DNA from 3 places in the Massilia sp. MP_M2 genome. Region 2 is predicted to be linked to each of the others. Evidence: riboswitches for the same ligand, from Rfam matches in the RefSeq annotation. Region 2 holds a riboswitch; each other region holds the start of a gene.

Region 1 (9,551 bases), on a different contig from region 2:
GCCGCGCTGCGCGCACTGCTCGACGCTACCTGCTCGTCGACCACGAGCACTGCGCCGTTGTCAGCCCACACCGAGTTCCAGGTGCCGTCATGGCCAAAATGCCAGGCCGGGCGGCCCGCGACCGTGTTCAGGCGCACCGCATCGGGCATGCCCTTCAACGCCGTCTCGCGCCACGCCGCATCCGCGCTCACCTGCACACGCGCCGGAACGAGCGGCGCAAGCCACGTGCGGCGCTCCGCCTCGGTCAATTCGGGATACGGGACATACATCATCACGATGCCCGAGCCAAACCACAGCAGGACCAGCAGGCCGATGCCGATCCCCAGCCAGCGATGCCACAGGTACAGCTGGCGCTTCATCGAAGCCATCGCAATCCCGCTCAATAACGCCAGTGGAGCGTCCGCCCGGCATGCCGCTCGCCAGTAGCACACTGCAGGCCGATGATGGCCGGTAGCGCGCGCAACAAGGTTATTTTCATCATTTGCTCTATTTTTTTGCCGGGGTTTCCGTGGGCTCGATCAGCACCAGCTTGCCGGTCTTGGGATCGCGATAGACTTCGCCGACGCGGTCGTAACCGCTGCCGTCTTGCGTCACGCCGCTGGCGGGGCGCTCGATCTGGCGGCCTTTCTCGACGGGTTGCGGCGGTTTGATGGCGCCTTGCGAGCCGGCGATTGCCGCGATCAGGCCGCAGGCAAAGACCAGCATCACGTCGACCAGGTTGACCAGGCTCGCGCGCGGGTCTTCGTCGCTCTGATCGAAGCGTGCGTCGAGATGGCGATACAGGCGCAGGCGGCCACGTGCCGGGGCGCTCATGCCAGTGCCTCCATCGCGTCGAGCGTCTCTTCGTACCAGCGGCGACGCAGCTTGCCGATCACCAGGCCGGCAATGCCGGCAACGAGGCCCAGCACGGTCGCATCGAAAGCGACCGTCACGGCGCTCGCCAGCTTGGCCGGATCGCCTTCACCCAGCGCGGCCAGGCCAGGCCCGAGCGGAATGATCGTGGCCATCAAACCCAGCATCGGCGGGATGCGCGCCAGCAGGTCGGCGCGCTCCAGACGGTGACGGGCCAGCTTCTGCACGTGCTCGACGTTGCCGGATGCGCGCAGCCGGGCCAGCCCATGAAAGCGCTCCCCGACGGCGATGCCCGATTCGACCAGCGCAATGGCGCAGCCGGCCAGCAGCGCCACCAGCGAAGGCGTGAGCAGCCAGCTGACGGCGTCGTGCAGCCAGGCATAGGACAAGTGATCGATCATGGAGTACTCCTTACAGGTTGGGGGATGCTGCGGCCGCGCCACAGACCGAGCGCAAACAGGGCGAAGCAGGCCGCGAGGATGACCAGGACCTGCACGATGCGCAGGCCAGGGAGCGGCGCGGGTTCGGGTGGTTGGTTGAGTTCATACACGCGCATGGCTGGCGGTGCCGCCGGTGCGGGCGCGGAAGGCGCCTGCCCCTGCTGCGCGTCGGCGCGTGGCGGCGCCGCGGCCGGTGATGCCGCCGCGGCCGGCGCGCCGGCCGGCACCGGGACCGCAAGCACCGGCAGCATCTCGCCGCGCGCCTTTGCCAGCGTCACACCAAGCTGCTGCGCGTCGCCCCGATCGAGTTGCGGTGCCAGCCAGCCCCACATCGGGTGATCGGGCGACGTGTGGCCACTGCCCGGCAAGCCGTTGGCGGCGACCAGGCGCGCCAGCTCGCCGCCCATCGTGCGGATCGTTTCCGGATCGGTCTTCCAGAAGCCTTTTTCGGCCGCCACCATGAACACGGCCAGCATGTGCGCCTTGACGTGCGCGTTGTGGCGCTGGCCCAGAAATGCCGGCAGGCCGAGCTTGTGCGCATCGTCGAAGTAGACGGCCTTGACTTCGTCCCAGGCCCAGTTCTTCACCAGGTCCGGGCGCGTGACCTGCCAGCCCCACAGGTTCTCGATGAATTCCTGCCCCATCGTGCGTGCGCCCGAGTAGCCGTTGTCCATCAACGGGCGCAGCCACGCGGGATTCAGGAAGCGCCCGCGCAATTCGCCCAGCAGCGCAGTGGCCAGCGGCTCGACGTCGGCCTGGCCCGGCCGCCCGTGCTGCAGGATCAATGCGTCCGGCACGCGGCCGGTGCGCGTCTCGATGGCCAGCGACAGGCCGCCCAGATAGTCGAAGGCGTCGTTGTTGTCGAGCAGGCCGTACAGATTACTGGCGCGGCCGTGGTAGGTACGGTGGATGCCGTCCAGCGCCACATCGAAGGCGCGGTGCTGGGCGTCGCCATCGGCATCCAGGCCATACGCGTGGCCCATGCGGTTGCGGTAGGCGCGGCCGATTTCCTCGCGCTCGCGCCAGGCGCCCGAGCGTTCGGTCAGGCGGTTCACGCCGGTGCCGTACGCGCCCGGCGCATCGCCGAACACGCGCAGCGCGGCGCCCTGCCCCGCTTCGATGGTCGATGCGCCGCCCGCGACCAGCGCGCGCTGGCGCACCAGCCATTCGCGCGCGACCCGGTTGTCCTTCACGGCCTCACTACCCCAGGCGGCGCCCTGGAGCGGCGCCAGCGCGGCTTGCAAGGCTTCGCGCAGGGCTGGATCTTGCCGCGCCATCGTTTCAGCGGACGCCGCCAGCGCCAGCCGACCGGCGCGGTCGATCAGGCGGATCAGGTTCGGGTACAGGTCGCGAAAGAGGCCAGACGTGGTCACCAGCGCGTCGCGCCGCACGGCGCCCGGCACCAGGCGCACGTCAGTGACGATGCCGCGCGCATTCCAGACCGGCTCCGCGCCCATCATGGCCAGTGCGAAGCCGACCATCACGCCCTCATCACGCACGGCATCCGACGCCCACAGGATGATGCCTTCACTACCCTGCTCCCGCGCAGCGTCGCCCCTGCTGCGCGCCATCGCCTTGGCCGCCATCTTCTGCGCCAGCCCGAAACCCAGGCGCGTCGGCAGGATGTCGCCATCGACCGCGTGGAAGTTACGGCCCGTCGGCAGCGCCTCTGGTGAGCGCAGCGGGTCGTTGCCCTTGCCCGGCTCGATGTAGCGGCCATCCAGGCCCGCCAGCAGGCCGACCATCTCGCGCCGCGGCGAGTCGCGCAGCTTGTCGGCGATGGACGGATCGTCGATGCCGCTCTTGGTCATCGACTCGAGCATCAGGTCGAGCGACTTCTGGTCCCACGGCCGGCCAAACACGTGCAGGCCGAACGGCATGAATTTCTCTTGCAGCTTGGTCAGGTAGTGGCCAATCTCGTGCGCCAGTAAATCGTCATCGGCGGCGTCGAAGCCGATGCCCCTCACTTCGAGCACGTCGGACATCGATGCTTCGAGTTCGGCGCGCAGGTTCAGCGCCACGACGCGCTCGCGCATCAGTTGCGCGGCCTGCGTCTTGAGCGACTCGGACGACGCAGCTTCGAAACTCTCGACGATCTGGCGCAGCGACAGCAGCTCGTCGTACAGCGGTGTCGTCGCCAGCGGGGGCGTCAGGTGGTCGACGATGATCGCCAGCCCTCGGCGCTTGGCCTGCGTGCCTTCGCCCACGCCGTCGACGATGTATGGGTAGATGCCCGGCAGGTCACCCGCGATCAGGCTGGGATAGTCGTCGCTCGACAGACCCACCGCTTTACCGGGCAGGAATTCAAAGGTCGAGTGGCGCCCCACGTGCACGAGGGCGTCGGCCTTGAAGCGGTCGCGGATCCAGTGGTAGAAGGCCAGGTACTGGTGCGGCGGCGTGATGCTGGTATTCGCGTGCAGCAGTTCTTCATCGACTTCCCAGCCGCGCGGCGGCTGCGGACCGATGAACACATTGCCGAACGTGAGGCCCGGCACCAGCAGCTTGCCGCTGTCGACCATCACCTTGCCCGGCGCCGGCCCCCAACCGCGCATGCCTTCGATGCCGTAGCCGATCAGGCGCCGATACAGCGGCGCGAGCGCCTTGCACGGACTGGGTTTACTGTCATCGAGACAGGCGCGGTAGCCGTCTTCGAGCGCATGCAGGTCGCGCGTGGCCTGCACGCGCTGCGGATGGTCGACACCTTCGACCAGGTGCAGCAGTTCCTTGATGATCGTCTCGGCCTGTTTGCGGCCCGGCGCGCGCTCGCCCTGCGCTTCGGCGACCAGCACATCGGCATGCAGGCGGCCCAGCATGCCGTCCTTCATTTCGCCCTGCACGCGCGGTGCAAGCGTTGCGAACCAGCGCGCGTAGTCAGCCGCACTGACGCTATTGACGGTGGCGCTCATCTCGCGCAGCGCAGCGCGATCTTCGGGCAAATTCACGCCATGCGCCATGATCATGTCGAGCAGTGCTTCGGGCGTGGCCGGCAGATCGCCAACCGTGTAGCCGGCCGCCTTGAGCGCATGCAGCATGTCGAACAGCGACGCCGGTACGTTCAGGTTGTCGGCGCCGATGTTCTGGCGGCCCGGCGGGTGGTTGTAATAGACCATCGCGATGCGCTTGTCGGCATTGCGCTTGGCACGCAGCGCCAGCCAGCGGCTCACGCGCGCCGTCATACGATCGACTTCGGCCGGCAGCAGCACCGGCGGGCGGTTCTCGATGCCGGTCAGGCGGTCGCGCTGTGACTGGCCCAGCGCCGCCACCACCATCGGCTGGCCGATGCCCTGCAATTCGGGCAGCGCGACGCGGTACTGGACCGAATCGGGCGGCAAGCCGTCGGGCGAAAGCTGCCACCCGATGGCGGTGCGGTCCGACAGGCGGATCGCCTTGAACACGGGGATATCGAGGCGTTTGAAGGCTTCGCTGACGACTTCGCGCCCTTCGGCGGCGCCGACGACAAAGTCCTGCAGCACCACCAGCGCCGCCGGCCTGGCCGGCGCGATCAGCTCGGGCAGGCGCACCAGCGCTTCGCGCGACGCGCCGCCCCAGCGCGTGAGCAGCTGCACGCAGGCCTGCCCTTGTTCTTCGATGCGGCGGCACAGGGCGGCCGGCACCATGCCATCCATGTTTGCCAGGTCGAGCACGACGACGGTCGGGCGGTCCTTCAGACCAAGCTTTGCGGCGTTGCCCCAGGCGGCGGCGTCCTGCAGCTCGTTCTGGCCGACGCGCAGGCGCAGCGTCGGTTCTAGCAGCGGGGCGCCCAGCGCTGTCGACGGATGCAGCAGGTGGGCGATGAGGGCCGTCGTGTTGTCCACGCCGCCCGCTTGCCACACGCGCCGCGCCGCCAGCCATTGGCGCGCGGCGGGATTGGCCTCTGCCGCCTGCAGCGCGGCGGACGCCGGCGCTTCGGTTGCCAGTTCGCGCAGCAGCTCGGGCGCGAAGCCGGCCAGGCTGCCGTGCGCCGCGCGCGTCATCAGGTTCAGGCTTGCTTCGCCATTGAACGCCAGCACCGCGGTGCCTGGCTTTGCGTGGCGCGCCAGCGCATCCTTCATGCGGCGCGCCGGATCGCCGAACAGCGACACCGCCAGCACCGTGTCGGCGCGCGCGATCCACTGGCCTATCTCGCGTTCACTGGCGGCCATCAACTGGGCAGGTGTGCGTAACTGAATCCGGTCGCGCGGATGGCTGGCCAGGTGGCGGTGGGCGGCCTCGATCGCGCCCGGCGCGGCGCGCTCGGTGACCACGGCGAACAGGGTGGCGGCGTGGCTGTGGGCGCAGGCAAGCAGGAACGCGAGCAAAAGCGCCAGCGCAGTACAGGCGCGGGCAAGCGAAGCAGTGTTCATGTGAACGTTGACCTTTCAGCTGCGCGCCAGGGCGCGCATGACAACGGGCAGACGTCTTCCTTCCACGCTGGACGCGACAGGCCATGTGCACGCGTACGTGCGCACGCCTGCGCGAACGCATTGGCAACATAGAAGGAACGACGAACTACCAACAGGCACGCCCACACCCCGGGACGTACGCAATGCATCGTGATTGGCCGGTCTTCTGGCTTGCCGTCATCCTTCCCGGGTCCTGCCTTCCCGTGCACGGGGCACAGTGGCGTTCGACGAGGGTCGTCAGGCATACAGCAGCGGGGGCTGCGCCGGACTGGCGTGCGATGGATTCGCACACGTCACCGGCTTCCCGTTTCACCTTCCTGCAGACGAGCAGGACGGCACCATTCACTTGATTGGGCGCGATTCTACAGCCCGGGTGCGCCACTGTCACCGCATTCTTTGGCCATGCAGGTCATTTGGGAGCAGCCAGCGGCGCTGCATCGATCTTTAGCATGGCATCATCGGCGTCTGGCCTAGAATGGCGGTATCGTCCGGCATGGCCGGCACCAACTCATCCTTCGCGACGGTTCACATGATCACACAACAAGACTGCCTGGCCCTCGACGCGGCCGACCCGCTGGCGCCCCAGCGCAATGCCTTCGCGCTGCCGGACGGCGTGATTTACCTCGACGGCAATTCGCTGGGCGCCCGTCCCCGCGCGGCCCTGCAACGCGCGCAGGACGTGATCGCCGCCGAATGGGGCAATGACCTGATCCGCAGCTGGAACACGGCCGGCTGGTACGACTTGCCGCAGCGCCTGGGCACCCTGATCGCGCCGCTGATTGGCGCCGCGACCGATGAAGTGGTGGTCACCGATTCGACCTCGGTGAACCTGTTCAAGGCGCTGGCCGCGGCGCTCAAGATGCAGGCCGATGCGCCGGCGCACGCCGCACGCCGCATCATCCTCACCGAGCGCGACAACTTCCCGAGCGATATCTACATGGCCGAAGGCCTGATCGGCTGGCTCGAACACGGCTACGAGCTGCGCCTGCTCGACAGCTGGGCCGACCTGCCAGCCGCCCTCGAAGGCGACGCCGGCGCGCAGGTGGCGGTGGTGATGCTCACGCACGTCAACTACCGCACCGGGCGCATGCTCGACATGAAGACGATCACGGCGCAGATCCACGCCGCCGGCGCGCTGGCGATCTGGGACCTGGCCCATTCGGCCGGCGCAGTGGAGGTCGATCTGAACGGCGCGCAGGCTGACTTCGCGGTGGGCTGCACCTATAAATTTCTCAACGGCGGGCCCGGAGCGCCCGCGTTCATCTGGGTGCCGCAGCGCCACCACGCGCAGTTCACGCAGCCGCTCACCGGCTGGTGGGCGCACCGCCAGCCGTTCGCGATGCAGCCGGCGTTCGCACCGGTGGCCGGCATCAAGCGCGCGATGTGCGGCACGCAGCCGGTGGTGGCGCTGGCACTGATCGAATGCGGGCTGGCCGTGTTCCAGGACGTGACGATGGCGGCGCTGCGCAAGAAGTCCCTCGCCCTGTCGGACCTGTTCCTGGCGTTGCTCGAACAGGAATGCGCGGCGCATCCACTGGAGCTGATCACGCCGCGCAATCATGCGGACCGTGGCAGCCAGGTGAGCGTGACGCATCCGCACGGCTACGCAGTGATGCAGGCCCTGATCGCGCGCGGCGTGATCGGCGACTACCGCGAGCCGCAGGTCATGCGCTTTGGCTTCACGCCGCTGTACACGGGATATGACGATGTGTGGCAGGCCGTGATGGTGCTCAAGGATATCCTGGACCGCAGCGACTACCAGGTCGATGCCAAGCGCACCGCGGTGACGTGAGCGATTCTCGATCGATTCTCAAGAGAGGACACGATGCCCTGCCCTGTTACCCCTGATTCGTCCGCCAGCAACGCCGATGTGAGTGGCTGCCCTGTCGCGCAGCCCGGCTACCACGGTGCCAAGCTCGATTTCAGCAAGGACATGAGCTACGGCGACTACCTGTCGCTCGACACGATCCTCAATGCCCAGCATCCGCTGTCGCCCGAGCACAACGAGCTGCTGTTCATCGTGCAGCACCAGACCAGCGAACTGTGGATGAAGCTGATGCTGCACGAGCTGCACGGTGCGCGCGACAACATCGCGCTGGGCCAGTTGCCGGCGGCGATGAAGATGCTGGCCCGCGTGGCGGCGATCATGAACCAGCTCGTGCATGCATGGGATGTGCTGGCGACGATGACGCCGCCCGAGTACACGGCGATCCGCCCGTACCTGGGCGCGTCGTCGGGGTTTCAGTCGCACCAGTATCGCGAGATCGAATTCATCCTGGGGAACAAGAACGTCACGCATTTGCAGGTGCATCAGCACAAGCCTGACGCGCATGCGACGCTGCAGTGCGTGCTCGATAAACCGTCGCTGTATGACGAAGCGATCATGGTGATGGCGCGCAGCGGGCTGGCGGTGGATGCGGCGCGGGTTACCGGGCCGTGGCAGCAGGCGACGCGGTCGGATCCGTCGGTGAAGGCGGCGTGGATGGTGGTGTATCGCGACACTGACCAGTACTGGCCGCTGTATGAATTGGGCGAGAAGCTCGTCGATATCGAAACGGCGTTTCGCTTGTGGCGCTTCCGGCATGTGACGACGGTGCAGCGCGTGATCGGTTTTAAAACCGGCACCGGCGGCACGGACGGCGTGGGGTATCTGCGCAAGATGCTCGATGTCGTGCTGTTTCCGGAATTGTTCGAACTGCGCACCGAGCTGTAATCGCCTTCACACAAGGGGCGCATCGCCCTCACAATCGACAACCTTCGACAACCTTCGACAACCTTCGGCACCATTCGGCAACGAGAGAATCAAGCTGCACCAGCGCGGCGCCGAGTGCGAGCCGAAGGCGCACTTGCCGGTGCCGGGGGCGGTGGGTTTTATCGCGGCGGTGCCGCGCGGTGCGGTCGCTCAATACCTCGACCGCACAAAAAAGCGCCGTGAGTCACAGACCCACGGCGCTTTGATCGCTTCAACAACGTTTAGTCTTAGAACGGAATGTCGTCATCCATATCCGAGAAGTTCGGGGCCGGCTTCGGCTGTGGACGTGCTGCCGGTGCCGGTGGCGCCTGGCGTGGCGCTTGTTGGCGTGGCTGCTGTGGCGCCGAGTAGTCGTCGTCCATGCCGCCACCGCCCATACCGCCGCCCATGCCGCCGCTGTCGCCGCCCATGCCCTGGCGACCGCCCAGCATCTGCATGTTTTCAGCGATGACGTCGGTTGCGTAGCGCTCGATGCCGTCCTTGTCGGTGTACTTGCGGGTCTGCAGGCGGCCTTCGACGTAGACCGACGAGCCTTTTTTCAGGTATTGCGCGACGATCTCGGCCAGGCGGCCGAAGAACGAAATACGGTGCCACTCGGTCAGCTCTTTTTGCTCGCCGGTGTTGCGGTCTTTGGATTTGTACGAGGTGGCGACCGCGATGTTCGCGATGGCGTCGCCGCTCGGCATGTAGCGCACTTCCGGATCGCGGCCGAGGTTGCCGACGATGATGACCTTGTTAACTGATGCCATTTGATTACTCCTGCTGGGTATGATCAGCCCTGACTCTGCATGCTTCTAGGCGTCAGGGAACGTGGTGTTACAGCCCACCATTATGACGCCGGCGCCGACTTTTGCCACAATAATTTGTTGTGGCCCATCAGCCGCAATGGGGCATTCTCCTGTCGATTTTGTTGTCAATCCGACCTCGTCCATAACGCCGCAAGGGAATTATTTCAGGAATCTGAACGCTTTGTCATTGAAGCGCTCACGGATCGACCCACATACACCAGACTTCGCGTTCGCCACGCACTTGTGCACGGCGCAACCACTGGACAAATGTACAGCCGTAACAAAAACCAGCTACACTTACGGGTTCTCCCTGATTGGCCCGCTGATCATGTCTGAA
Region 2 (9,551 bases):
CCCCACATCGCATCAAGGGTATTGGCCAGCCGGAACAGCACCGCACCCGGCCCGCCCAGCAGAATGAACCAGAACAGCGTGCCGAACACGGCGTCGTTGCCGTTTTCAAGGAGCGACTCGGCGCTCGCCTTGGCCAGGTCGGACTCACTGGCGTTGGCGGTATCGCGGCTGACGATGCGCGCCGTCAGCGCGCGCGCCTGCGCCAGGTCGCCGCCGCGCAGCGCCTCGCAGATCGGCATCGTATGCTCGCGCAGGCTGCGCAGGCCGATGCACAGATACAGCAGCACCGCGTGGAGCCACAGGCCGGCGACATCGGTCAGGACCACGAACAAGGCAGTTAACGGCAGCACTGCCAAGGCCCATGCAAGGCTGCCGCGCGGCAGGCGCAGGTCACCGCGGTTCAGTCTCCGCTCGATGAAGCTCGCCAGATTGCCGAAGCCGACCAGTGGATGCCAGCGCCGCGTCTCGCCCAGCAGCAGGTCGAGTGCGACACCGGCCACCAGCAGCAGCGCCACCGTCGACAACGACAAGCCAGTCAGCACAGGGAACCCTTCAGAACAAGTGGCAGGCCGGCCGCCACCAGCACCGCCCGGTCCGCGCGCGCGGCCACGGCCTGGTTCAGGCGCCCGGCTTCGTCGGCAAAGCTGCGCGAAATCGCGCCCCACGGCACGATGCCCATGCCCACTTCATTCGACACGAAGACCACGTCGCCCGGCAAGCCCGCATCGAGCAGGTCCAGCAGGGCCGCGCGCTCCTCATGGAACCGGTCCGGTAGCGTCAGGGCGCCGACCTCGGGATAATCCCGGCCGTCGCAGAACATCAGGTTGCTCAGCCACAGCGTCAGGCAATCGACCAGCACGAGGCGGCCTGGCATGCATTCGGCGCGCAGCGTCTGCGCCAGCGCCAGTTCTTCCTCGACCGTGCGCCATTCGTGCGGCCGCTGCGCACGGTGTAGCGCAATGCGCGCCGCCATCTCGCCATCACCGGCGCGCGAGGTGGCGATATAGACGACTTCCTGGCCCGACTCGCGCGCCAGCCGCTCGGCGAAGGCGCTCTTGCCCGAGCGCGCGCCGCCAAAGACCAGCGTCGCGCTCAAGGCGCACCGCCAAACAGCGCCGCAACCGCGCGCGGATTGGACGGAAAGTAGCCGTGGAAGTACGACGCGAACAGCGAGCCGACGCGGTACACCGCTTCGCCCGGTGTCTGCGTGCGCTGCTTGACGGTATGCGCCTGCGGCGGTACGTCGGTGGCCAGCAGCGAATAGTGGAAGGTATGGCCGCGCAGCTCGCCATCCGGTGTGGCCAGCGCGAGCATGCCGAGGCCAGCCAGGCGCTTTTGCATCGCCACTTCGCCCGCTAGCAGGCCTGCCATTTCCCAGCGCCGGCCATCGCCGTCGGTCAGGCCGTCGGCCAGGGCCATCATGCCACCGCATTCGGCCACGATCGGCACGCCACGCGCATGGGCCGCGCGGATCGAGTCGCGCCAGCGCGTTGCACCTTGCAGCGCCGCGCCATGCAGTTCGGGATAGCCGCCCGGCAGGTACACGGCGTCGGCATGGTCCGGCACCGCCTCGTTCGACAGCGGTGCAAAATACGTGATCTGCGCCCCCATCGCCTTGAGCAGCGCGACGTTGGCCGGATACACGAACATGAACGACGGATCGTGCGCGATCGCGATCGTGCGGCCGGCCAGCGGCGTGTCGATCTGCGCCGGGACGGCGTGCGCTGGTGCCAGCAGCGGCAGCGCATCCCACGCCGCCTCGTCGAATTCGATGCTGTCGGCCAGCGCGTCGAGGATGCCCTGCAGCTCGTCGACTTCACCCGGCAGCACCAGGCCCAGATGCCGTTCGGGCAACTGAAGCTCCTGGCGTGCCAGGGTGCCGATCAGCGGAATGTCGCGCAGCGACTCCTTGACCATCTCCGCGTGGCCGCTGCTGGCAACGCGGTTGGCGATCACGCCCGCCATCTGCACGGGACCATAGTCACGCAAGCCTTGTGCCACGGCGCCGGCCGTCTGGGCCATGGCCGATGCATCCAGTACGGCGAGCACGGGAATGCCGAACGCGCGCGCCAGGTCGGCGCTCGACGGCGTGCCGTCGTACAGGCCCATCACGCCTTCGACCAGGATTGCGTCGGCATCGGCAGCAGCGGCCTGCAGGCGCTGGCGGCATGCCTCGGGGCCGACCATCCACAGATCCAGATTATCGACCGGCGTACCGCACGCGCTTTCCAGCATCACCGGATCGACAAAGTCGGGGCCGCACTTGAACACGCGCACGCGCTTGCCCATGCGGGTCAAACGCCGCGCCAGCGCGGCCGTGACGGTGGTCTTGCCCTGGCCGGAAGCCATTGCCGCCACCAGCACCACGCGCGCACCGGGATGCGCGCTCATTACCACTCCGTCCCGGCCTGGGCGACGATCCCCGCGTTGAACGCGTGCTTGACGACGTTCATCTCGGTGACCGTGTCGGCGACTGCCACCAGTTCGGGTGGCGCGCCACGGCCCGTGATCACCACGTGCTGCATGGTCGGGCGGTCGAGCAGGTCGGCGATCACGGTGTGCACGTCGACGTACCCGTATTTGAGGGCGATATTCAGTTCGTCCAGCACCACCATGCCGATATTCGGATCGGACAGGAATTGCTTGGCCAGCGCCCACGCCTCGGTCGCTTTCTCGATGTCGCGCTCGCGGTTCTGCGTTTCCCAGGTATAGCCTTCGCCCATCGCATGAAAGCGCACTTCGTCCGGGAAGCGGCGCAGGAAGGTTTCTTCGCCGGTCGACAGCGCACCCTTGATGAACTGGACCACGCCGACCTGCATGCCGTGGCCCAGCGCGCGCGCGACCATGCCGAACGCGCTCGAGCTCTTGCCTTTGCCGTTGCCGGTATTGACGATGATGATGCCGATTTCCTTGTCGGCCGACGCGATTTTTGCGTCGATGACGGCTTTCTTGCGCTCCATGCGCACGCGATGGCGTTCGTTCAGCGCGGCAGTTTGTTCGGGAGTCATGTCGTTCATGCGAAATCCTCTTTGGGGATGAAAATGCGGCGGCCATGATGCTCGATCATCTCGATCGGGTGGCCGAGGTAGTCGCCCAGCAGCGCGCTCTGCATGGTCTGTGCGTTGGTGCCGGCGTGCCAGCGGCCATCGCCCATCAGCAGCAGCACGTGCGTCGAGATGCGCGAGGCCAGGTTCAGGTCGTGGCCGATCATGACCACGGTGTGGCCCTGCTCGCGGCACAGGCGCGCGAGCAGGCCCATGACGCTTACCTGGTGCGCCAGGTCGAGCGCATTGGCTGGCTCGTCGAGCAGCAGCAGCGGTGTTTGTTGGGCCAGCAGGGCGGCAATCGCCACGCGCTGGCGCTCGCCGCCGGAGAGCGTGCGCACGTCGCGCGACGCCAGTTCAAGCACATCCATCGACGCCAGCGCTTCCAGCGCAATCTGATGGTCGTCGCTGCCTTCCCAGTAGCGGTTGGCGTGGTACGGGTGCCGCGCCGAGAGCACGCTCTCGAGCACCGTGTAGGCAAAGGCGTCGTGGCGCGACTGGGCGAGAAAGGCACGTTCGCGCGCCAGGTCGGTCAGCGGCCAGGCCGCCAAGGCGCGCCCGCCGATGTGGACCGCGCCGCCGTCGGGCTGGTGCAAACCCGCCAGCGTGCGCAGCAAGGTGCTCTTGCCGGCGCCGTTGCGGCCGATGATGCTCCAGCATTCGCCGGGTTGCGCGGCCCAGTTCAGGCCTTGCACCAGGGTGCGCCCGGCAATGGACAGGCGCAGGTCGTGGGTGGCGATGACGGTCATTTGCGCATGCGGTGCAGTTGATACAGAAAGACCGGCGCCCCGATCATCGCCGTGATGGCGCCGACCGGCAGTTGCTGCGGCGCGACGATCGTGCGCGCCAGCGTATCGCACAGCACGAGGAACGCGCCGCCACTCAGGACGACAGCGGGAATCAGCACGCGGTGGTCGGGGCCGAAGGCGAAGCGGCAGGCGTGCGGCACGATCAGGCCGACAAAGCCGATGGCGCCGGCGCTGGTGACGGCGCTCGCAGTGAGCAGCGCCGACACGAAGAACAGACCCTTGCGCAGCGCACTCACACGCACGCCCAGCGTGACGGCGTTTTCGGCGTGCAGCGCGACCATGTTCATGGCGCGCGCGCTGCGCATGGCAAACAGCAGCGCGCCGATCAGGACAATCCAGGGGGCCAGGCGCAGCGGTGCGCCGGCCAGGTCGCCGATCAGCCAGAAGATCATGCTGCGCAGGCGCCCCTCTGGCGCGATCGACAGCATGAGGGTGACAAGGGAGCCGCATAAGGCCGAGACGATCACGCCGGTCAGCAGCAGCATCGAGGCGCCACCTTCGGCGGCCTGGCCGCTGCGCAGGTCGCGCCGCGCCAGGGCGTACAGCAGCAGGGAGACGCCGACGGCGCCGGCCAGTGCGGCCGCATCGACCATCAGCGTGGACGCCATGAGCAGCAGGGCGAGGAGGGCGCCGACCGAGGCGCCGGACGAGACGCCCAGCACATACGGGTCGGCGAGGGGATTGCGTAACAGTGCCTGCATCATCAGGCCGGCCAGGGCGAGGGCGCCGCCAGTGGCAAAGGCCACCAGCGCGCGGCTGGCGCGCAGGTCGAGCAGGGATGCGGACAGGGATTCGGGTTGGCCGCTGGCCAATTGGCGCAGGGCGTCGGGGATGTCGCTGAGCGGCACGCGGATGGAACCGGTCATGCCCGAGAACAGCAGGGTGGCGATGGCCAGGACCAGCATGGCGCCGACGATGAGCGTGGCGCGTTGGCGTAATGACGGGACGGGTGCTTGCATGCGGGCCCTGATAGTTGATCGATGCCCGCGGCGCGTGCGCCGCGAGCGGAAAATGCCAGCTTAACGGATGCCGTAGCGCAGCGACGCGAACCAGGTGCGCCCGCTCGTGCCGTAGTTGCGCGCTACTTCGTAGTTCTTGTTCGCGACGTTGTTCACGCGCAGCAGCAACGACCAGTCGGGCGTGAACTGCCACGTGGAGTACAGGTTCAGCAAGCCGTAGCCCGCCAGGCGGTTGGTATTGGCGGCGTTGTCGAAACGCTCGCCCGACACGGTCAGCTCGGCGCCGCTCTTGAGTTGGCCCATCACATAGTCGGCAGCGAAGTTGGCGTGCTTTTTCGCGCGGCGCGCCAGCTGGCGGCCGGTGGTGTCATCGCGCGGATCCTGCCAATCGAGGCTGGCGCGCAGGTTCACGTCCATCAGGCGCATGCTGCCAGCCAGCGAGAAGCCTTCGAGCGTCGCTTCGTTGACGTTGTAGGCGCAGCTGCCTTTTCCGCCATTTCTGCCGTCCGGGCATGGCGTGCTTGAAACGATCATGTCGGTCAGGCGATTGTGGAAGTAGGTGGCATCGAGCTTGTAGCCGTTGCCGTCGTAGCGCAGGCCCACTTCGCGGTTGCGGCCTTTTTCAGGCTTGTTCGTCGCCAGGCCGTAGCCCGGGAAGTACAACTCGTTGAAGGTCGGGGCGCGAAAGCTCGTGCCGATGCTGGCAGTGGCGCGCAGGCCGTTGCCGAACTCGTAGCCGTAGCCGGCAGCGCCGGTGTTCTGGCTGCCGTAGACCGAGCGGTCCTGGCGCGCGCTGACGTCCAACAGGTGATTGGCGCGCTTGGCCGAATACGCCGCTGCATACGAATTCGTGATGCGCGTCTCGCGCATCGACGAGACTTCTTCCTTGCGGTGGTTGAACAGCAGCTGCAGCGTGTCCTGGCCGATGGCGACGTTGTTCTGCCACGAGAATTCGTTCTGCTCGGTGTCGATCTGGCTGGCACCGCTGGCCGTGGCGTTGCTGAAGTTGCCCGACTTGTCTTCCGAACGTGCGTACTGCACGGTGCTGCGCCAGTTCGGCAGCAGTTGGTTGGTCATGTAGACGGCGCCGGTGTTCAGGTCCGAGTCGCTGTGCACATCGTAGTTGCCCGAACCACTGGCGTCGTACTGGCTGAACGTGCGGCTGGCAAGGAACTGGGCGCCGATCTCGTGACCCGGTGCGAGCGCCATCGACACGCGGCCGTTGGCGTTGCGGCGGCGGTAGCCGTCTTCGTCGGCGTTGTAGCCCGATGCACCCGGACGGGTGGACGAGAAGCCGTCCGATTCTTCATAGCCGGCGCCGAAGGCGTAGCTGATGGCGTTCGGGCCGCCGCTCTTGCCGAAGATGCCCGCGTCGCCCTGCAGCGTGGCGTTGCTGCCCGCACCGACCGAAGCGGTGACGACAGGTGCGCCTTCGCCCTTGCGGGTAAAGATCTGGATCACGCCGCCGATGGCATCGGCGCCGTACAGCGTGCTCAATGGCCCATAGACGATTTCGATGCGGTCGATCGCGCCCAGCGGGATCGCATTCCAGCTGGCGGTGCCGGTGGTGGCCGAGCCGATGCGCACGCCGTCGAGCAGCACGACGATCTGGTTGGCGTTCGCGCCGCGCACGTAGACGCTGGTCGCGGCGCCGGCCGGGCCGTTGCGGGTGATCTCGATGCCGCGCTGGCGCTGCAGGACGTCGGCCACCGAGCCGGCGCCGGAGCGCGCGATTTCTTCGGCGTTGATGACGGTGGTATCGGCGACGAGGTCCGCTGCGGTTTGCGGGGTACGGGTGGCGGTGACGACGACGGTGTCAGCGACTTCAGCGATGGCGGTGGACGAGATGAGGGCGAGTGCGAGCGACACGGCGGCCGCTTGCCGGCTTACTGGAAAATTCATGAGTGTTTCTTATTAAAGGCATCCCGCCGACGTCCCCGTGGGCTGGATTCAAAGGATCGCGCTGTGCGCGTATCCACCTTTTGGCCGGTATCCGGGCTGGCAAGTATGGCCGTCCCACCTTCCCATGCTTAAAAAGCACAGTGGTATGAGGGGGCGGTTCGCCGCAGGACCCGAAGAGAGGCTGCAGCACTTGCTTACCGTTGCGGGGGCAGCACGCGTTGGCCCTGTGAAGAGCTTCGTGTTTCCCGTTTAACTGCACCTGCGAACGCAGGTGCGAGCACCAAAACGCGCTCATTATAAGGTGGTTGCCCCGGCCGTTGTCAGATTTCCAGCACCATCACTTCGCCGTAGCCGATCTGGTGTGGTGTCGATGCTGCACGCAGCGCAGCATCGCGCAGCGCGCCGCCAGCGGCCAGCGCATGCAGCAGGCGCATGGTGCCGGCGTGGCAGATGACGAGTACCTCGGCGTGTCCTGCGCGCTGGATATCGGCGAGAAAGGCGGCCACGCGCACGGCCACTTGCATGACGTTTTCGCCGCCACCAGGGCGGTAGTCGAGCAGGTCGGCGCTCCAGGCATCGATCTCGTCCCGGGGGATGTCGTCCCAGTGGCGCAGCTCCCAGGCGCCAAAGTCCATCTCGGCCAGGCGCGCGTCGAACGTCGGCGCGGTTGACAGCTGCTGCGCCAATACGGCGCTGCGTTGCAACGGGCTGGCGTAGACCGGCATGGCGCCGGGCAGGTTCTGATGCTTCAGCGCCGCCAGCACGCGTGCGGTGTCGGCGTCCTGCGCCGGCAGGTCGGTGCGGCCGTAGCAGTGCCCGGCCGGTACCGCCGGTTTCGGGTGGCGCACGAGGTAGAGGCGCATCAGGCCAGCGCGCCGCGGCCGAGCGTGGCCACTACCGCGATATAGATGGTCACTTCGGCCAATTGCTGCACGGCGCCGAGACAGTCGCCCGTATAGCCCTGCAGCCGGCGCGTGAATGTGCGGGCCAGCCAGCGCGTGGCCAGCAAGGCCGCGAACAGCGCCGCGCCAAGCGCGGCCAGGTCGAGCAGCCCAACGGCGAGAAGGACGAGCGCAGGCACCAGCACCGTGAGCGTCGCGATCCCGAATTCGTTGCTGCTCATGCGCACGGCCAGCGGCTTGGCCTTGCCTTCGGCGCGGGCATATTCCATCTGCCAGATCAGGGACGTGGCGGCAAGACGCGAGAGCGGGTGGGCCAGCAGCAAAGCGCCGATGGCGGTCAGGGGCGGCAGCGTGGCGAGTGCGGCCAGCTTGGCGCTCAGCATGCAGACGATGCCGATCGCGCCATACGCACCGACGCGCGAATCCTTCATGATCTCGAGCGCACGCTCTTTCGTCATGCCGCCACCCAGTCCATCGCAGGTGTCTGCGAAGCCGTCTTCATGGAAAGCACCTGTGAGGTAGATGGTCGCCGCGGTGGAGAGCACGGCGGCCACTGGTGCTGGCAGCCAGTGCGCGGCGATGAAGTAGACGGCCGCACCGATGGCGCCCACCACCACACCGACCAGCGGGAAGTAGCGCGACGCATGATTGAGCCATGCCGGCTCGAAGCCGACCCAGTGCGGGATCGGCAGCCGCGTGAAGAACTGCAGCGCGATGAAGAACAGGCGCAGTTGGTGGATCATGCCGCGTGCTCGCCCAGTTGCTGCGAGACCTGGGCCGATGCAAACGTCGCCATCTCGCCCAGGAAGTTGGCCGCTGCGTGCAGCAGGGGCAGGGCGAGCGCGCTACCGGTGCCTTCGCCCAGGCGCAGGCCCAGGTCGAGAAGCGGGTGAGCGCCCAGTTGCTCGAGCAGCAGGGCGTGGCCATGCTCTCCTGAGCAGTGTGCGAAGACGCAATAGTCGAGGATAGCGGGTTGCAGTCGCGCGGCGACCAGCAGCGCGCTGGTGACGATGAAGCCGTCGATCAGCAGCACCTTGCGCAGGCTGGCTGCCTGCAGCATGGCCCCCGCCATCATCGCGATCTCGAAGCCGCCGAAAGTCGCGAGAACCTCGAGCGGTTCGCGCGCGCTGGCGTGATGCGCGACCGCGGCGGCGACGACCTGCTCTTTATGGCGGATGCCGTCGAGCGTCAGGCCCGTGCCGGCGCCGACGCAGGCAGGAGCCGGTTGCCCGGTCAGCTTGTGCATCAGGGCTGCGGCGGCGGTGGTGTTCCCGATGCCCATCTCGCCGAAGCCCACGACGTTGCCGGGCAGCTCGCGTGCCAGGGTCATGCCGTGCTCGAGGGCGGTCGCGCAGTCCTGCGCCGACATTGCCGGCTCGATGGCGAAGTTGCGAGTGCCCTTGCCGATCTTGCGGTCGAGCAGGCCATCGCGCACACCGAAGTCGTGATTGACGCCGGCGTCGATCACGCGCAGTGCGCAGCCATTCTGGCGCGCGAACACATTGATGGCCGCGCCGTTGGCCAGGAAGTTCTCGACCATCTGCCAGGTTACGTCTTGCGGGTAGGCGGAGATACCTTCGGCGACTACGCCATGGTCGGCAGCGAAGACAAGGATCGCAGGTTGGTCGATCGTCACCTGGGCTGTCTGCTGGATCAGGCCCAGCTGGGCAGCGAGCGACTCCAGGCGCCCAAGGCTGCCGAGCGGCTTGGTCTTGTTATTGATCGCAGCGGCGAGGGATTCGGATAGCGCCGCATTGGCGATCGGGGCAATAACAGGAATATGCATGGGTAATGAAAAGGTCGCTATGGGCGGCGGCTACGATATCACAGCAGAAAGCATTGCAAGACCATCCTGGGTTTGTTATAGTCTCGCTCCTCGACGCAGACGCCGCCTCAAACGCAGCGACAGCGAAGAAAAAGAAGTAAATCAGGGGT
Region 3 (9,551 bases), on a different contig from region 2:
CGTCAGGCGCGCCAGGCGCAGTTCGACGTCGAGCGTGCGTGGCAGGCGGTCGAAGTCGAGCACCAGTTCGTCGCCGCCACCGCCTTCAAAGTGTTTCGTCACCAGTTGGCCGCCGATGCTCGGATCGAGCCGCGCGATCTGGCGCCAGGCCATCTGGCGCGGCGAGTCGCCCGCCTGGTAATTGCGCACGCCCGCAAAATCGTCATGGCCGGCCGTGCGCACGCTGTTGCCGCCGCCGCCCTGCAGCGGCAGGCCGGGCGCGCCGTCTTCGGGGCGCGGATAGACCAGCACTTGCGTGGCTGGCCGCCAGTAACTCCAGGCGACGAACAGGCCGAGGGGAAAGCGCGTCGACAGTGTCACGCGCCCCGGCGCCGCCCAGCCGCGCTCGCTGGTCGGCAGCGTGAGCGTGACGGTGGCTTGCGTGCCGGCGGCGATGTCGGCGACGTGGCGTGCCTCGGGCCAGTCGGCAAAGTCGGCCCGCACGGCGTAGCGCGCCAGGCGCGTGCGGTTGATGACCTGCAGCTCGAACTGCGCGACCTCGCCTGCAAACACGGGCGCCGTGCGGCCCTGTTGCAGGCGCAGCTGCGCCAGATTGCGGTAGGTGGCGACCATGTCGACCAGTGTGCATGACAGTGCCAGAAAGGTCAGGCCGAAGCCCAGGCCCAGCGCGTAATTGACCGAGCCGACCAGCAGCACCGCCAGCAGCAGCACGAACCCAAGGCCGGCGCGCGACGGCACGATGAACACGCGGCGCTGACTGATAATGACCTCGCCCGCATCGAGCGCGCCGCCGCGCGGCAGCCATGCACCGGTCGTGCGGCGCAACCAGCTCCGGAGCGCCAGCGCCATCAGACCGGGACCGCCTTTTGCAGTTGCAGCACCAGGTCGCGGCTGGCCAGTGCGGTGCCGTGCGCGGCGCGTACTGGCCGCAGACGGTGCGCGCAGACCGGCACCAGCACGGCCTGGATATCTTCGGGGATCACGTGATCGCGCCCTTCGAGCGCGGCCCAGGCACGTCCGGCCTGCAGCAGCGCGATCGCGGCGCGTGGCGACAGGCCCTCGGCGAACATGCCGTTCTGACGCGACGCCTGTGCCAGCGCCTGTACATACGTGATCAGGGCGCCGGACGCGTGAATCGTGCGCAGCTGATGCCGGGCAGCGGCCAGTTCGGCGGCCTGCATCGCCGGCTGCAGGGTCTTGAGCATCGCGCGCCGGTCTTCGCCCATCAGCAGTGCGCGTTCGGCGGCGGCGTCCGGGTAGCCCAGCGTCAGGCACATCAGGAAGCGGTCGAGCTGCGACTCGGGCAGCGGGAACACGCCGACCTGGTTGGCCGGGTTCTGCGTGGCGATGACAAAGAACGGTTCGGGCAGGGCGCGCGTGACGCCGTCAGCCGAGACCTGGTGTTCTTCCATCGCTTCGAGCAGACCCGACTGGGTCTTGGGCGTGGCGCGGTTGATCTCGTCGGCCAGCAGCACCTGCGTGAAGATCGGGCCCGGATGGAACACGAACTCGTTCTTTTCGCGCTCGTAGATCGAGATGCCGGCGATGTCGGCCGGCAGCAGGTCGCTCGTGAACTGGACGCGGTTAAAGCGCAGACCCAGCGAAATGGCCAGCGCGTGCGCCAGCGTGGTCTTGCCAACGCCCGGCAGGTCGTCGAGCAGCAGGTGGCCGCCGGCCAGCAGGCAGGTCAGGGCCAGGCGCACTTGCTGGTCCTTGCCGACCACCACCTCGTTGACCTGGCGTGCGACGGCGTGCAATTTGTTGAACATGGTTGGGCTTTACGTTATTCAGTACATGGAACAGGTCGTCGTACCCGACGTCGTATGGCATGATTGACAAGGCGGCACGGCAGTCCACTGGCCTGGCGTGGTAGATTAGCGTCATTGGCAATCTTCATACGTCGACAGCAACAAGCCGTCCCAAGGGATTCTATGCGAGAACGGCGCGGCAAGGTGTGAATGGATGGGCACAGGCGGAGACCGAGCATCATGAGTACAGCGATTTACAGCCACCCCGACTGCCTGCGGCACGAGATGGGCGATTGGCACCCCGAGTCCCCGGCGCGCCTGCGGGCGATCGACGACCAGCTGATCCTGGCGCGCCTGGATGGTCTGATCGAGCAGCGCAGTGCGCCGCTGGCCGACACCGCGCAGATCCTGCGCAATCACACGGCAGGCGCGCTGGCGCTGGTGCGCGACCACGTGCCGGCCACGCCGGGCGACTACTATCCACTTGACGGTGACACGCTGCTCAATCAGCACAGCTATCAGGCGGCGCTGCGCGCGGCCGGCGCCGCGGTGGCCGCAACTGACGACGTCATCGCGGGCACGGTGACCAACGCCTTTTGCTCGGTGCGCCCGCCGGGCCACCACGCCACGCCGACCGAGCCGATGGGCTTTTGCCTCTTCAACAACGTGGCCATCGCCGCGCGCCACGCGCTCGAGGCCCACGGGCTGGCGCGTGTGGCGATCATCGATTTCGATGTCCATCACGGCAACGGCACTGCCGACGCGTTCAAGGACGATCCGCGCGTGCTGATGGCGAGCTTCTTCCAGCACCCGTTCTTTCCGTACACCGAGCCCGAGCCGATCACGGCCACGTGCGTGAACGTGCCGGTGCCGGCGCGCTGCGACGGCGACACCGTGCGCCAGCTGGTGCTGGAGCAGTGGCTGCCGGCGCTGCATGCCTTCAAGCCGCAGATGATTTTTGTGTCGGCCGGTTTCGACGGCCATCGCGACGACGACATGGGCGGCATCGGGCTGGTCGAGGCGGACTACGCGTGGATCACGCGGCAGATCCTGGCGGTGGCCAACCAGCACGCCGGCGGGCGGATCGTCAGCTGTCTTGAAGGCGGTTACGAGTTGTCGTCGCTGGGGCGCAGCGTGGTGGCGCACCTGAAGGTGCTGGCCGATCTCGAATAGTCGGGGAACCGCAGCGGCATTCTGCTCTCTAACGTAGCACCGGCGTAGCACCTGCACACGCCGGGCAGCGAGGAGACCAGCATGAAGCACCGCCGCATCCCGTACGCCCTCTACGTCCTTTGCACCTTGTGCCTGCTGTTGGCCAGCACCGTGGCGGGCGCCACCAACTACACGCTGTGGATCAACGGCCGTCACAGCGGCGGCGCGCCCGGCAACTACAGCGACTTTCGCTACTGGGGCCCGGCCACTACCCCTGCGGGCATCAACAAGCAGGCGGTCAACTGGGATGGCCGCAGCAGCATCGCGTCGCAAAGCGGCCGCGTGCGCGCTGCGCTCGACTGCTTCTGCACGGGCCAGAACTGGTGCTATATCGCCGCCTACAGCGCCGGTGACCTGCTGCTCGGGTACACACTGGCCAACTACGGCGGTTCGACGCGCGCCGTCACCGACGCCAGTGCGAACGCCAACGGCGTGTGCGCCGCCAACGGCGCTATGCAGACCGGCTGGAACCTCAAATGGGTGCGTGTCGCGGCCGGCGCGGCGGGCGGCTCCGAGCTCGCCAACGCCGGTGCCTGGACCACCTCCGAGCCACTCGTGCAAGACCTCAAGACCAGTACCGCGCGCGCCATGTACAACCATAACGACACCCGCAACGTCTGGTTCTACCGCTACGCCGGCGCGCGCGGCACGGCGTACTCTTTCCTGTTGCCGGGCCAGGACGACGAGGTGGTGGCATATCACAGCAGCGGCGGCGTGGCCGGCAATGCGGGCCGTGCGCTGTGCAATCCGGGCGACTGGCTGTGTGACGACCTGCGCCTGGGCACCGCGCCGAACCAGGGCGGCAGCGTCAAGTGGAGCTGGCACTCGGTCGTATTCCGCGACGACGGTGAAGGCTTCAATCACTATGGCGACGGCAACTGGGCTGGCGTCATCGGGGTCGTCCGTGCGGCGATGGTCGATACGGCCAACTAGGCCGCGACCGTTCTGGCTGGCGCGGCGCGCCGTCATTGCCGCTACGGCTCTGCTTGCATGTCTGCTGGCGGCATGGCTGCTGGCCGGCCTGCTGCGCGCGGCCGATCCGGCGCCGGCGCTTGCTGCACCGGCGCCGCTGGCCGGCCTGCATTTTTTTGGGCCGGTGCCGATCATGCCTTCTGCTGGCGAAGAGCGTACCGCGCATCGTCGCCAGCTTGCCTGGCAGCTTCGCTTAACGCAGCACACCTACTGTAGCTACCTCCAGCAAACCCGCTACCCGCACACATCGCGCCCGGCCGGGCAGCATCCCGACCAGCTGTATCCGAACCAGCCGGTGCGCGAATCGAACCCGCTGCGCGTCCAGGGCGGCGACAGCGATCCGGCCGTGCTGGTGCAGAGCGCGCAGTCGCGCGTCTATCTGGCGGCGGGCGAGACGGTGGCGTTCTCGCTGCGCGCCGTCGATGCTCAAGGCGTGGCGCTGCCACTGGTGGTCTCACGCGCGCTGGCCCAGGGCATGGCCGCGCCGGGGACGCGCGCTGCGCCCAGCGTGACGCTGGTGTTTGCACAGGACGGCGACGACTGGCGCGCCACGTTCGCGCCGCATGCGGGCGCGCTGGCGCGCTTTCACGGCACCATCCGCAGCGAAGTGCGCTTCAGCGCTGGCGGCCGCACGGGCATCGTGTGGTTCGATGTGATCTACTCGCCCGAACTGCCGGCCATCTGGAGCGGCGCCCCGCATGAAGCGATCGGCCAGGACGCGCTCGAATTCACGCTGCCACTCGACGTGCGCATCGCTGGCCGCTACGTTGTCAGCGGCCGCATCGACGACGCGCTGGGGCGCCCGTTCGCGCTGGCGAGCTTCAACGAGCTGCTGGGGCAGGGCACGCAGGCGGTACCCTTGCGCGTGCACGGCAAGCTGCTGCACGACGCCAACCCCAGGCCGTTATTGCCACTGGTGCTGCGCGACGTCGAAGGCTATCTGCTGCGCGAGAATGCCGACCCGGACCGGCTGCTGCTGGCGCGCCGCGAGGGCCCCGTGCTGGTCAGCCGCACGCTGTCGTTGGCAGGCGTGCCCGATCGCGAGTGGCAGAGCGAGGAACGCAGCCGCTACCTGGCCGAGTATGCGAAAGACCGCTCGGCGGCGCGCGACCGCTTATCGGCGTTCGATCCGGCCGCCACGTTGCCGCCCGCCGCATGCAGCGCAGCGGGTCCGCTTCAGTAAGGCACCAGCGGCAACTCGACCAGCGCAGATACCACGATGGCGCAGCACAGCAAGCCGACGCCATACCAGCGTGCCATCGATCGTTTCAGTCTGTCCCGTGCGCGCATATGTCGTCTCCGCTGCGTCCTGCCACCACCTGTGGTCAAGGGCCAGTGTGCACGCCGAATATGTCAACAGTGTTGCAACGGGTCAACGTCATGCAGAAGAGAAAGGCCGACTGTGGCGGGTTCGCGACGCCAGCGTGCGCCACCAGCGTAAAATAGCACCTTGAACGAAAGATAAAGAAAGCAATAGCATGTCGATACAATGGTTCCCGGGCCACATGAATGCGGCCAAGAAGGAAGCGGCCGAGCAGATGGAGAACATCGATCTGGTGATCGAAGTCCTCGATGCACGCCTGCCCGAGGCGAGCTGCAACCCACTGGTGGACCAGCTGCGCAAGTTCCGCCAGCGTCCCAGCCTCAAAATCCTGAACAAGATCGATCTGGCCGATCCGGTCGCTACCGCCGCCTGGAAAGCCTATTACGATGCGCAGGATGGCGTCACGGCCTACCCGATGACGACCAAGAAGCCGGCTGACGTCGCCCGCATCCCCGATCTGGCCCTGTCGCTGGCGCCGCACCGCGGTGTGCCGACGAAGCCGCTGCGCATCATGATCATGGGCATCCCCAACGTCGGCAAGTCGACGTTGATGAACGCGCTGCTGAAAAAACGCGTGGCCAAGGTGGGCGACGAGCCGGCCGTGACCAAGGTCCAGCAGCGCCTGTACCTGAACAAGAACGTGGTCCTGGTCGACACGCCCGGCATGCTGTGGCCAAAGATCGCCATGGCCAGCGATGGCCTGATGCTGGCGGCCAGCCACGCGATCGGCACCAATGCGCTGGTCGAAGAAGAAGTGGCCGAATACCTGGGCGAGCTGCTGCTGCAGCGCTACCCGCACCTGCTCACCGCGCGCTATGGCCTGAAAACAGATGGCATGGATGGCGTGGGCGTCATCGAAGGCGTGGCGATGCGCCGTGGCTTCCGTGTGCGCGGGGGCGAGTACGACTACGAAAAGGCAGCCCACTCGCTGCTGCAGGATTACCGCCAGGGCGCCCTTGGCCGCATCAGCCTGGAAACGCCGGTTTCGCGCGCGGCCAGCCTGGCCCTGCACGCGGCCGAGGTCGCCGAGAAAGCCCGCCTGGCGGCCGAGAAGCTGGCCGCCAAGCTCGAAGAGCAGTCGCGCGGCAAGCGCGGCAGCTGATCACGCCCGGGCGCGTGCCGACACGGTATAATCGCGCCGTTTTGGTGCTCTCGCGCGCCCTCCAGTGCGCGAAGTTAAACGGGAAACACGACAGGGCTGCGCCACGCGCGGTTCTGGAAGTGTGCTGCCCCCGCAACGGTCGACAAGCGCCGCGTCCGCACATCCTGCGCCGCGGCAGACAATCTCGATAACCACTGTCCGCACGACAGGAAGGTGAGGGCGTCTCGCTTGCCAGCCCGGATACCGGCCAGGACAGGTGGAGGCGCCATGCGCCTCCTTCGACGCCGGGCTGCGGGGACGCAGCGGGGCGCCCCTTACCGAGAACACACTCATCATGATTTTTGCAGCTCCTGCGCGCCGCGCGCCCCTCGCCGTGGCGTGCGCCTTCGCCGTTTCGACCTTTGCCACCATCGCTGCAGACGCTACTGCGCAAGAGCCGCTGGCGCCGGTCGTCGTCACCGCCGCCCGCTTCCCCGCCAGCGCGACGCCAATCGGCGCCACCGTGATCACCGCCGACCAGATCCGCAGCGCCGGCGTGGCCGACGTGAATGCGGCGATCCGCAAGATCGGCGGCGTCTTCGGTCGCCAGAGCCTGGATGGCTCGCCCGACTTCAGTCTCGACCTGCGTGGTTTCGGCACCAACAGCGCGCAGAACGTGGTGGTGATGGTCGACGGCGTGCGCCTGAACGAAAATGAGCTGGCCAACACCGTGCTCTCGAGCATTTCGATCGACACGGTCGAGCGCATCGAGATCACGCGCGGCGGCAGCAGCGTCCTGTATGGCGACGGCGCGACCGGCGGCGTGATCCAGATCTTCACCCGCCGTCCAGCCGGCAGCGGCACGCGCGGTTCGCTGTTTGCCGAAGCCGGGCGCTTCGATGCCCTCGACCTGCGCGCCTCGATCGCGCATGGCGCCGGCCCATGGTCGTTCGACGCCGCCGTGACCGACCGCCGCACCGACAACTACCGCGACAACAACAAGTACGAGCAGACGAGCTTCAGCGGCGGCGTGCAATATGCGTACGCTTCGAACGGCCGCGCTGGCCTGCGCTTCGAGAGCTCGCGCTCGGACGCGCGTTTTCCGGGTTCGCTGAACGAGGCGCAATTCCAGGCCAACCCGACCCAGAGCAACACGCCGGGCGACTTCGGCTCGCTCGACACCGACCGCATCAGCGCCTTCGTCGAACACCGCATCGGCACCATCGAACTGGCAGCCGAACTGTCGCACCGCGCGCGCGATGTGAAGTCGACCTACAGCGGGTTTGGTTCGCGCTACGAGGCCGAGCAGACCCAGTTCTCGCCGCGCCTGCGCCACACCGCCATGCTCGGCGACAAGCGAAACGAATTTGTCACAGGCATCGACCTGACCCGCTGGGATCGCCAAGTGACGTCGAGCTTCTCGGCCGGCGACGCCACGCAGGATTCCAAGGCGATCTACGTGCGCGACGAACTGACCTGGAACGCGCCACACAATGCGCGCCTGGCCGTCGGCGCGCGCCATGAACGTTTCGACAAGGACTACACCGACCCGCTCGCCTTCACCGCCCCGGAAGAGACCGAGCAATCAAGCAATGCCTTCACGCTCGAAGGCAGCGTTGATGTCGCGCGCGAGGTGACCGTGTTTGCAAAAGCGGGCCGCAGCTACCGCATCGCCAATATCGACGAAAACTCCTACCGTTCCACGACAGGCGTGCTGGCGCCGCAAACCTCGCGCGACCTGGAGCTGGGCGTCGCGGTTGGCAATGACGCGCGCAAGGCCACGGCCTGCGTATTCCATCACCGCCTGACGAACGAAATCTTCTTCGACCCGACGCTGGCCGGCGGTTTTGGCAGCAACACCAACCTCGACCCGACCCGGCGCCAGGGTGTCGAATTCGAAGGCAACGCGCTGCTGGCGACTAACTTGCGCGTGACCGGCGCCTGGCAGTACGTGCAATCCGTCTTCCGTGATGGCCCGAACGCCGGCCGCGAGATGGTGCTGGTGCCGAAACATGTCGTGACGACGCGCCTGGCCTGGACGCCCGGCAATGGCCAGAGCGCCGATGTGGGCGCGCAGTGGGTGGCGAGCCAGCGTTTTGGCGATGACTTCGCCAATCGTTGCAGCGCGCGCGTGCCGTCGTACACGACGGTCGACGCCCGCTATGCGCGCCGCTTCGGCCCATGGGAAGCGTCGGTATCGGGCCTGAACCTGCTCGATCGCCAGCACTACAGCTACGCGTTCAGCTGCCGCGCCGGCATTTACCCGAGCGATGGCCGCCAGTTGAAAGTGTCGCTGCGCTACGACTTCTGATCCATCGTTTGCCGGGCGCGGGTGGCTGATGTATTTGCATGCATGTTTCAGCGGTAAGCAAATGCAATAAATCGCGCCCTGCAGACAGGGGAACGGCAAAAAGTGGTAATCTCGCGATCGTTCGCTCAATCATATATGTGGAAGGATGTTATGCGCACTCTGCGTTTTGCCCTCGTTGCTGCCGCCCTGGTTGCCGGTTTCGCCAATGCTTCGCCGACTGATCCACGCGTCGGCGCCGAATACACCGTGCTGGCCGCGCCGCAGCCGACCCAGACCGTTGGCAAGAAGGTCGAAGTCGTCGAATTCTTCGCCTACCACTGCGGCGCCTGCAATGCATTCGAGCCGACGCTCAATGCATGGATCAAGAAGCAGGGCGACAACATCGTGATGCGCCGCGTCCCGTTGCCGTTCCAGGGCGCGAGCGACCCGGAAGCACGCCTGTTCCTGACGCTCGACGCCATGGGCAAGCTGGAGCAGTACCATGACCGCGTGTTCCGCGCCGTGCACGTCGAGCGCAAGCGCCTGATGAAGGATGACGACATCATTGCGTGGGCAACCTCGAACGGGCTCGACAAGGCCAAGTTCATGGAAGCGTGGAACTCGTTCGGCGTGCAAACCAAGCTCAAGCGCCTGCCGGCAGTTGCCGAAGCGTACAAGGCCAGCAGCACTCCAACCGTCGTGATCGACGGCAAATACGTCGTCTCGCCAGCCACCGTGGCGCAGTCGAACAAGATCCAGGACATGGGCCAGCTGATGACGGCCACTGGCCAGGTCCTCGATGCACTGGTCACGAAGGCAGCCCAGACCAAATGACCAACGACGTCGAACGCGACATCCTCAAGATCTACGAAGGGTCACGGCCCAAAGAGGAAGAGCTGTTTGAGACCAGCCGCGTGAACCATG

The links. Region 2 has a riboswitch for cobalamin ahead of RCH14_RS23785 (TonB-dependent receptor domain-containing protein). Riboswitches for the same ligand answer to the same signal wherever they lie in the genome.
Region 1: it holds a riboswitch for cobalamin, as region 2 does, so the genes downstream of both, RCH14_RS09875 (cobaltochelatase subunit CobN) here and RCH14_RS23785 (TonB-dependent receptor domain-containing protein) in region 2, are expected to answer to the same signal.
Region 3: it holds a riboswitch for cobalamin, as region 2 does, so the genes downstream of both, RCH14_RS00900 (TonB-dependent receptor) here and RCH14_RS23785 (TonB-dependent receptor domain-containing protein) in region 2, are expected to answer to the same signal.

The regions. Positions count from the first base shown of each region.
Region 1 covers NZ_JBCHJF010000003.1:480,068-489,618, reverse strand. The annotation lists gene RCH14_RS09890 (PepSY domain-containing protein) at 1-368, opposite strand, end outside; gene RCH14_RS09885 (DUF2149 domain-containing protein) at 487-813, opposite strand; gene RCH14_RS09880 (MotA/TolQ/ExbB proton channel family protein) at 810-1,253, opposite strand; gene RCH14_RS09875 (cobaltochelatase subunit CobN) at 1,250-5,635, opposite strand; cobalamin riboswitch at 5,813-6,032, opposite strand; gene kynU (kynureninase) at 6,204-7,466, shown strand; gene kynA (tryptophan 2,3-dioxygenase) at 7,500-8,387, shown strand; partial or broken gene RCH14_RS09860 (VOC family protein) at 8,461-8,592, shown strand; gene ssb (single-stranded DNA-binding protein) at 8,654-9,175, opposite strand.
Region 2 covers NZ_JBCHJF010000018.1:233-9,783, reverse strand. The annotation lists gene cbiB (adenosylcobinamide-phosphate synthase CbiB) at 1-542, opposite strand, end outside; gene cobU (bifunctional adenosylcobinamide kinase/adenosylcobinamide-phosphate guanylyltransferase) at 536-1,096, opposite strand; gene RCH14_RS23805 (cobyrinate a,c-diamide synthase) at 1,093-2,391, opposite strand; gene cobO (cob(I)yrinic acid a,c-diamide adenosyltransferase) at 2,391-3,017, opposite strand; gene RCH14_RS23795 (ABC transporter ATP-binding protein) at 3,014-3,793, opposite strand; gene RCH14_RS23790 (iron ABC transporter permease) at 3,790-4,812, opposite strand; gene RCH14_RS23785 (TonB-dependent receptor domain-containing protein) at 4,873-6,714, opposite strand; cobalamin riboswitch at 6,779-7,014, opposite strand; gene RCH14_RS23780 (histidine phosphatase family protein) at 7,035-7,577, opposite strand; gene RCH14_RS23775 (adenosylcobinamide-GDP ribazoletransferase) at 7,577-8,359, opposite strand; gene cobT (nicotinate-nucleotide--dimethylbenzimidazole phosphoribosyltransferase) at 8,356-9,402, opposite strand.
Region 3 covers NZ_JBCHJF010000001.1:197,680-207,230, reverse strand. The annotation lists gene RCH14_RS00930 (DUF58 domain-containing protein) at 1-849, opposite strand, end outside; gene RCH14_RS00925 (MoxR family ATPase) at 849-1,769, opposite strand; gene RCH14_RS00920 (histone deacetylase family protein) at 1,989-2,921, shown strand; gene RCH14_RS00915 (hypothetical protein) at 3,003-3,893, shown strand; gene RCH14_RS00910 (hypothetical protein) at 3,865-5,115, shown strand; gene ylqF (ribosome biogenesis GTPase YlqF) at 5,411-6,358, shown strand; cobalamin riboswitch at 6,384-6,625, shown strand; gene RCH14_RS00900 (TonB-dependent receptor) at 6,693-8,648, shown strand; gene RCH14_RS00895 (thiol:disulfide interchange protein DsbA/DsbL) at 8,799-9,461, shown strand; gene RCH14_RS00890 (hypothetical protein) at 9,458-9,551, shown strand, end outside.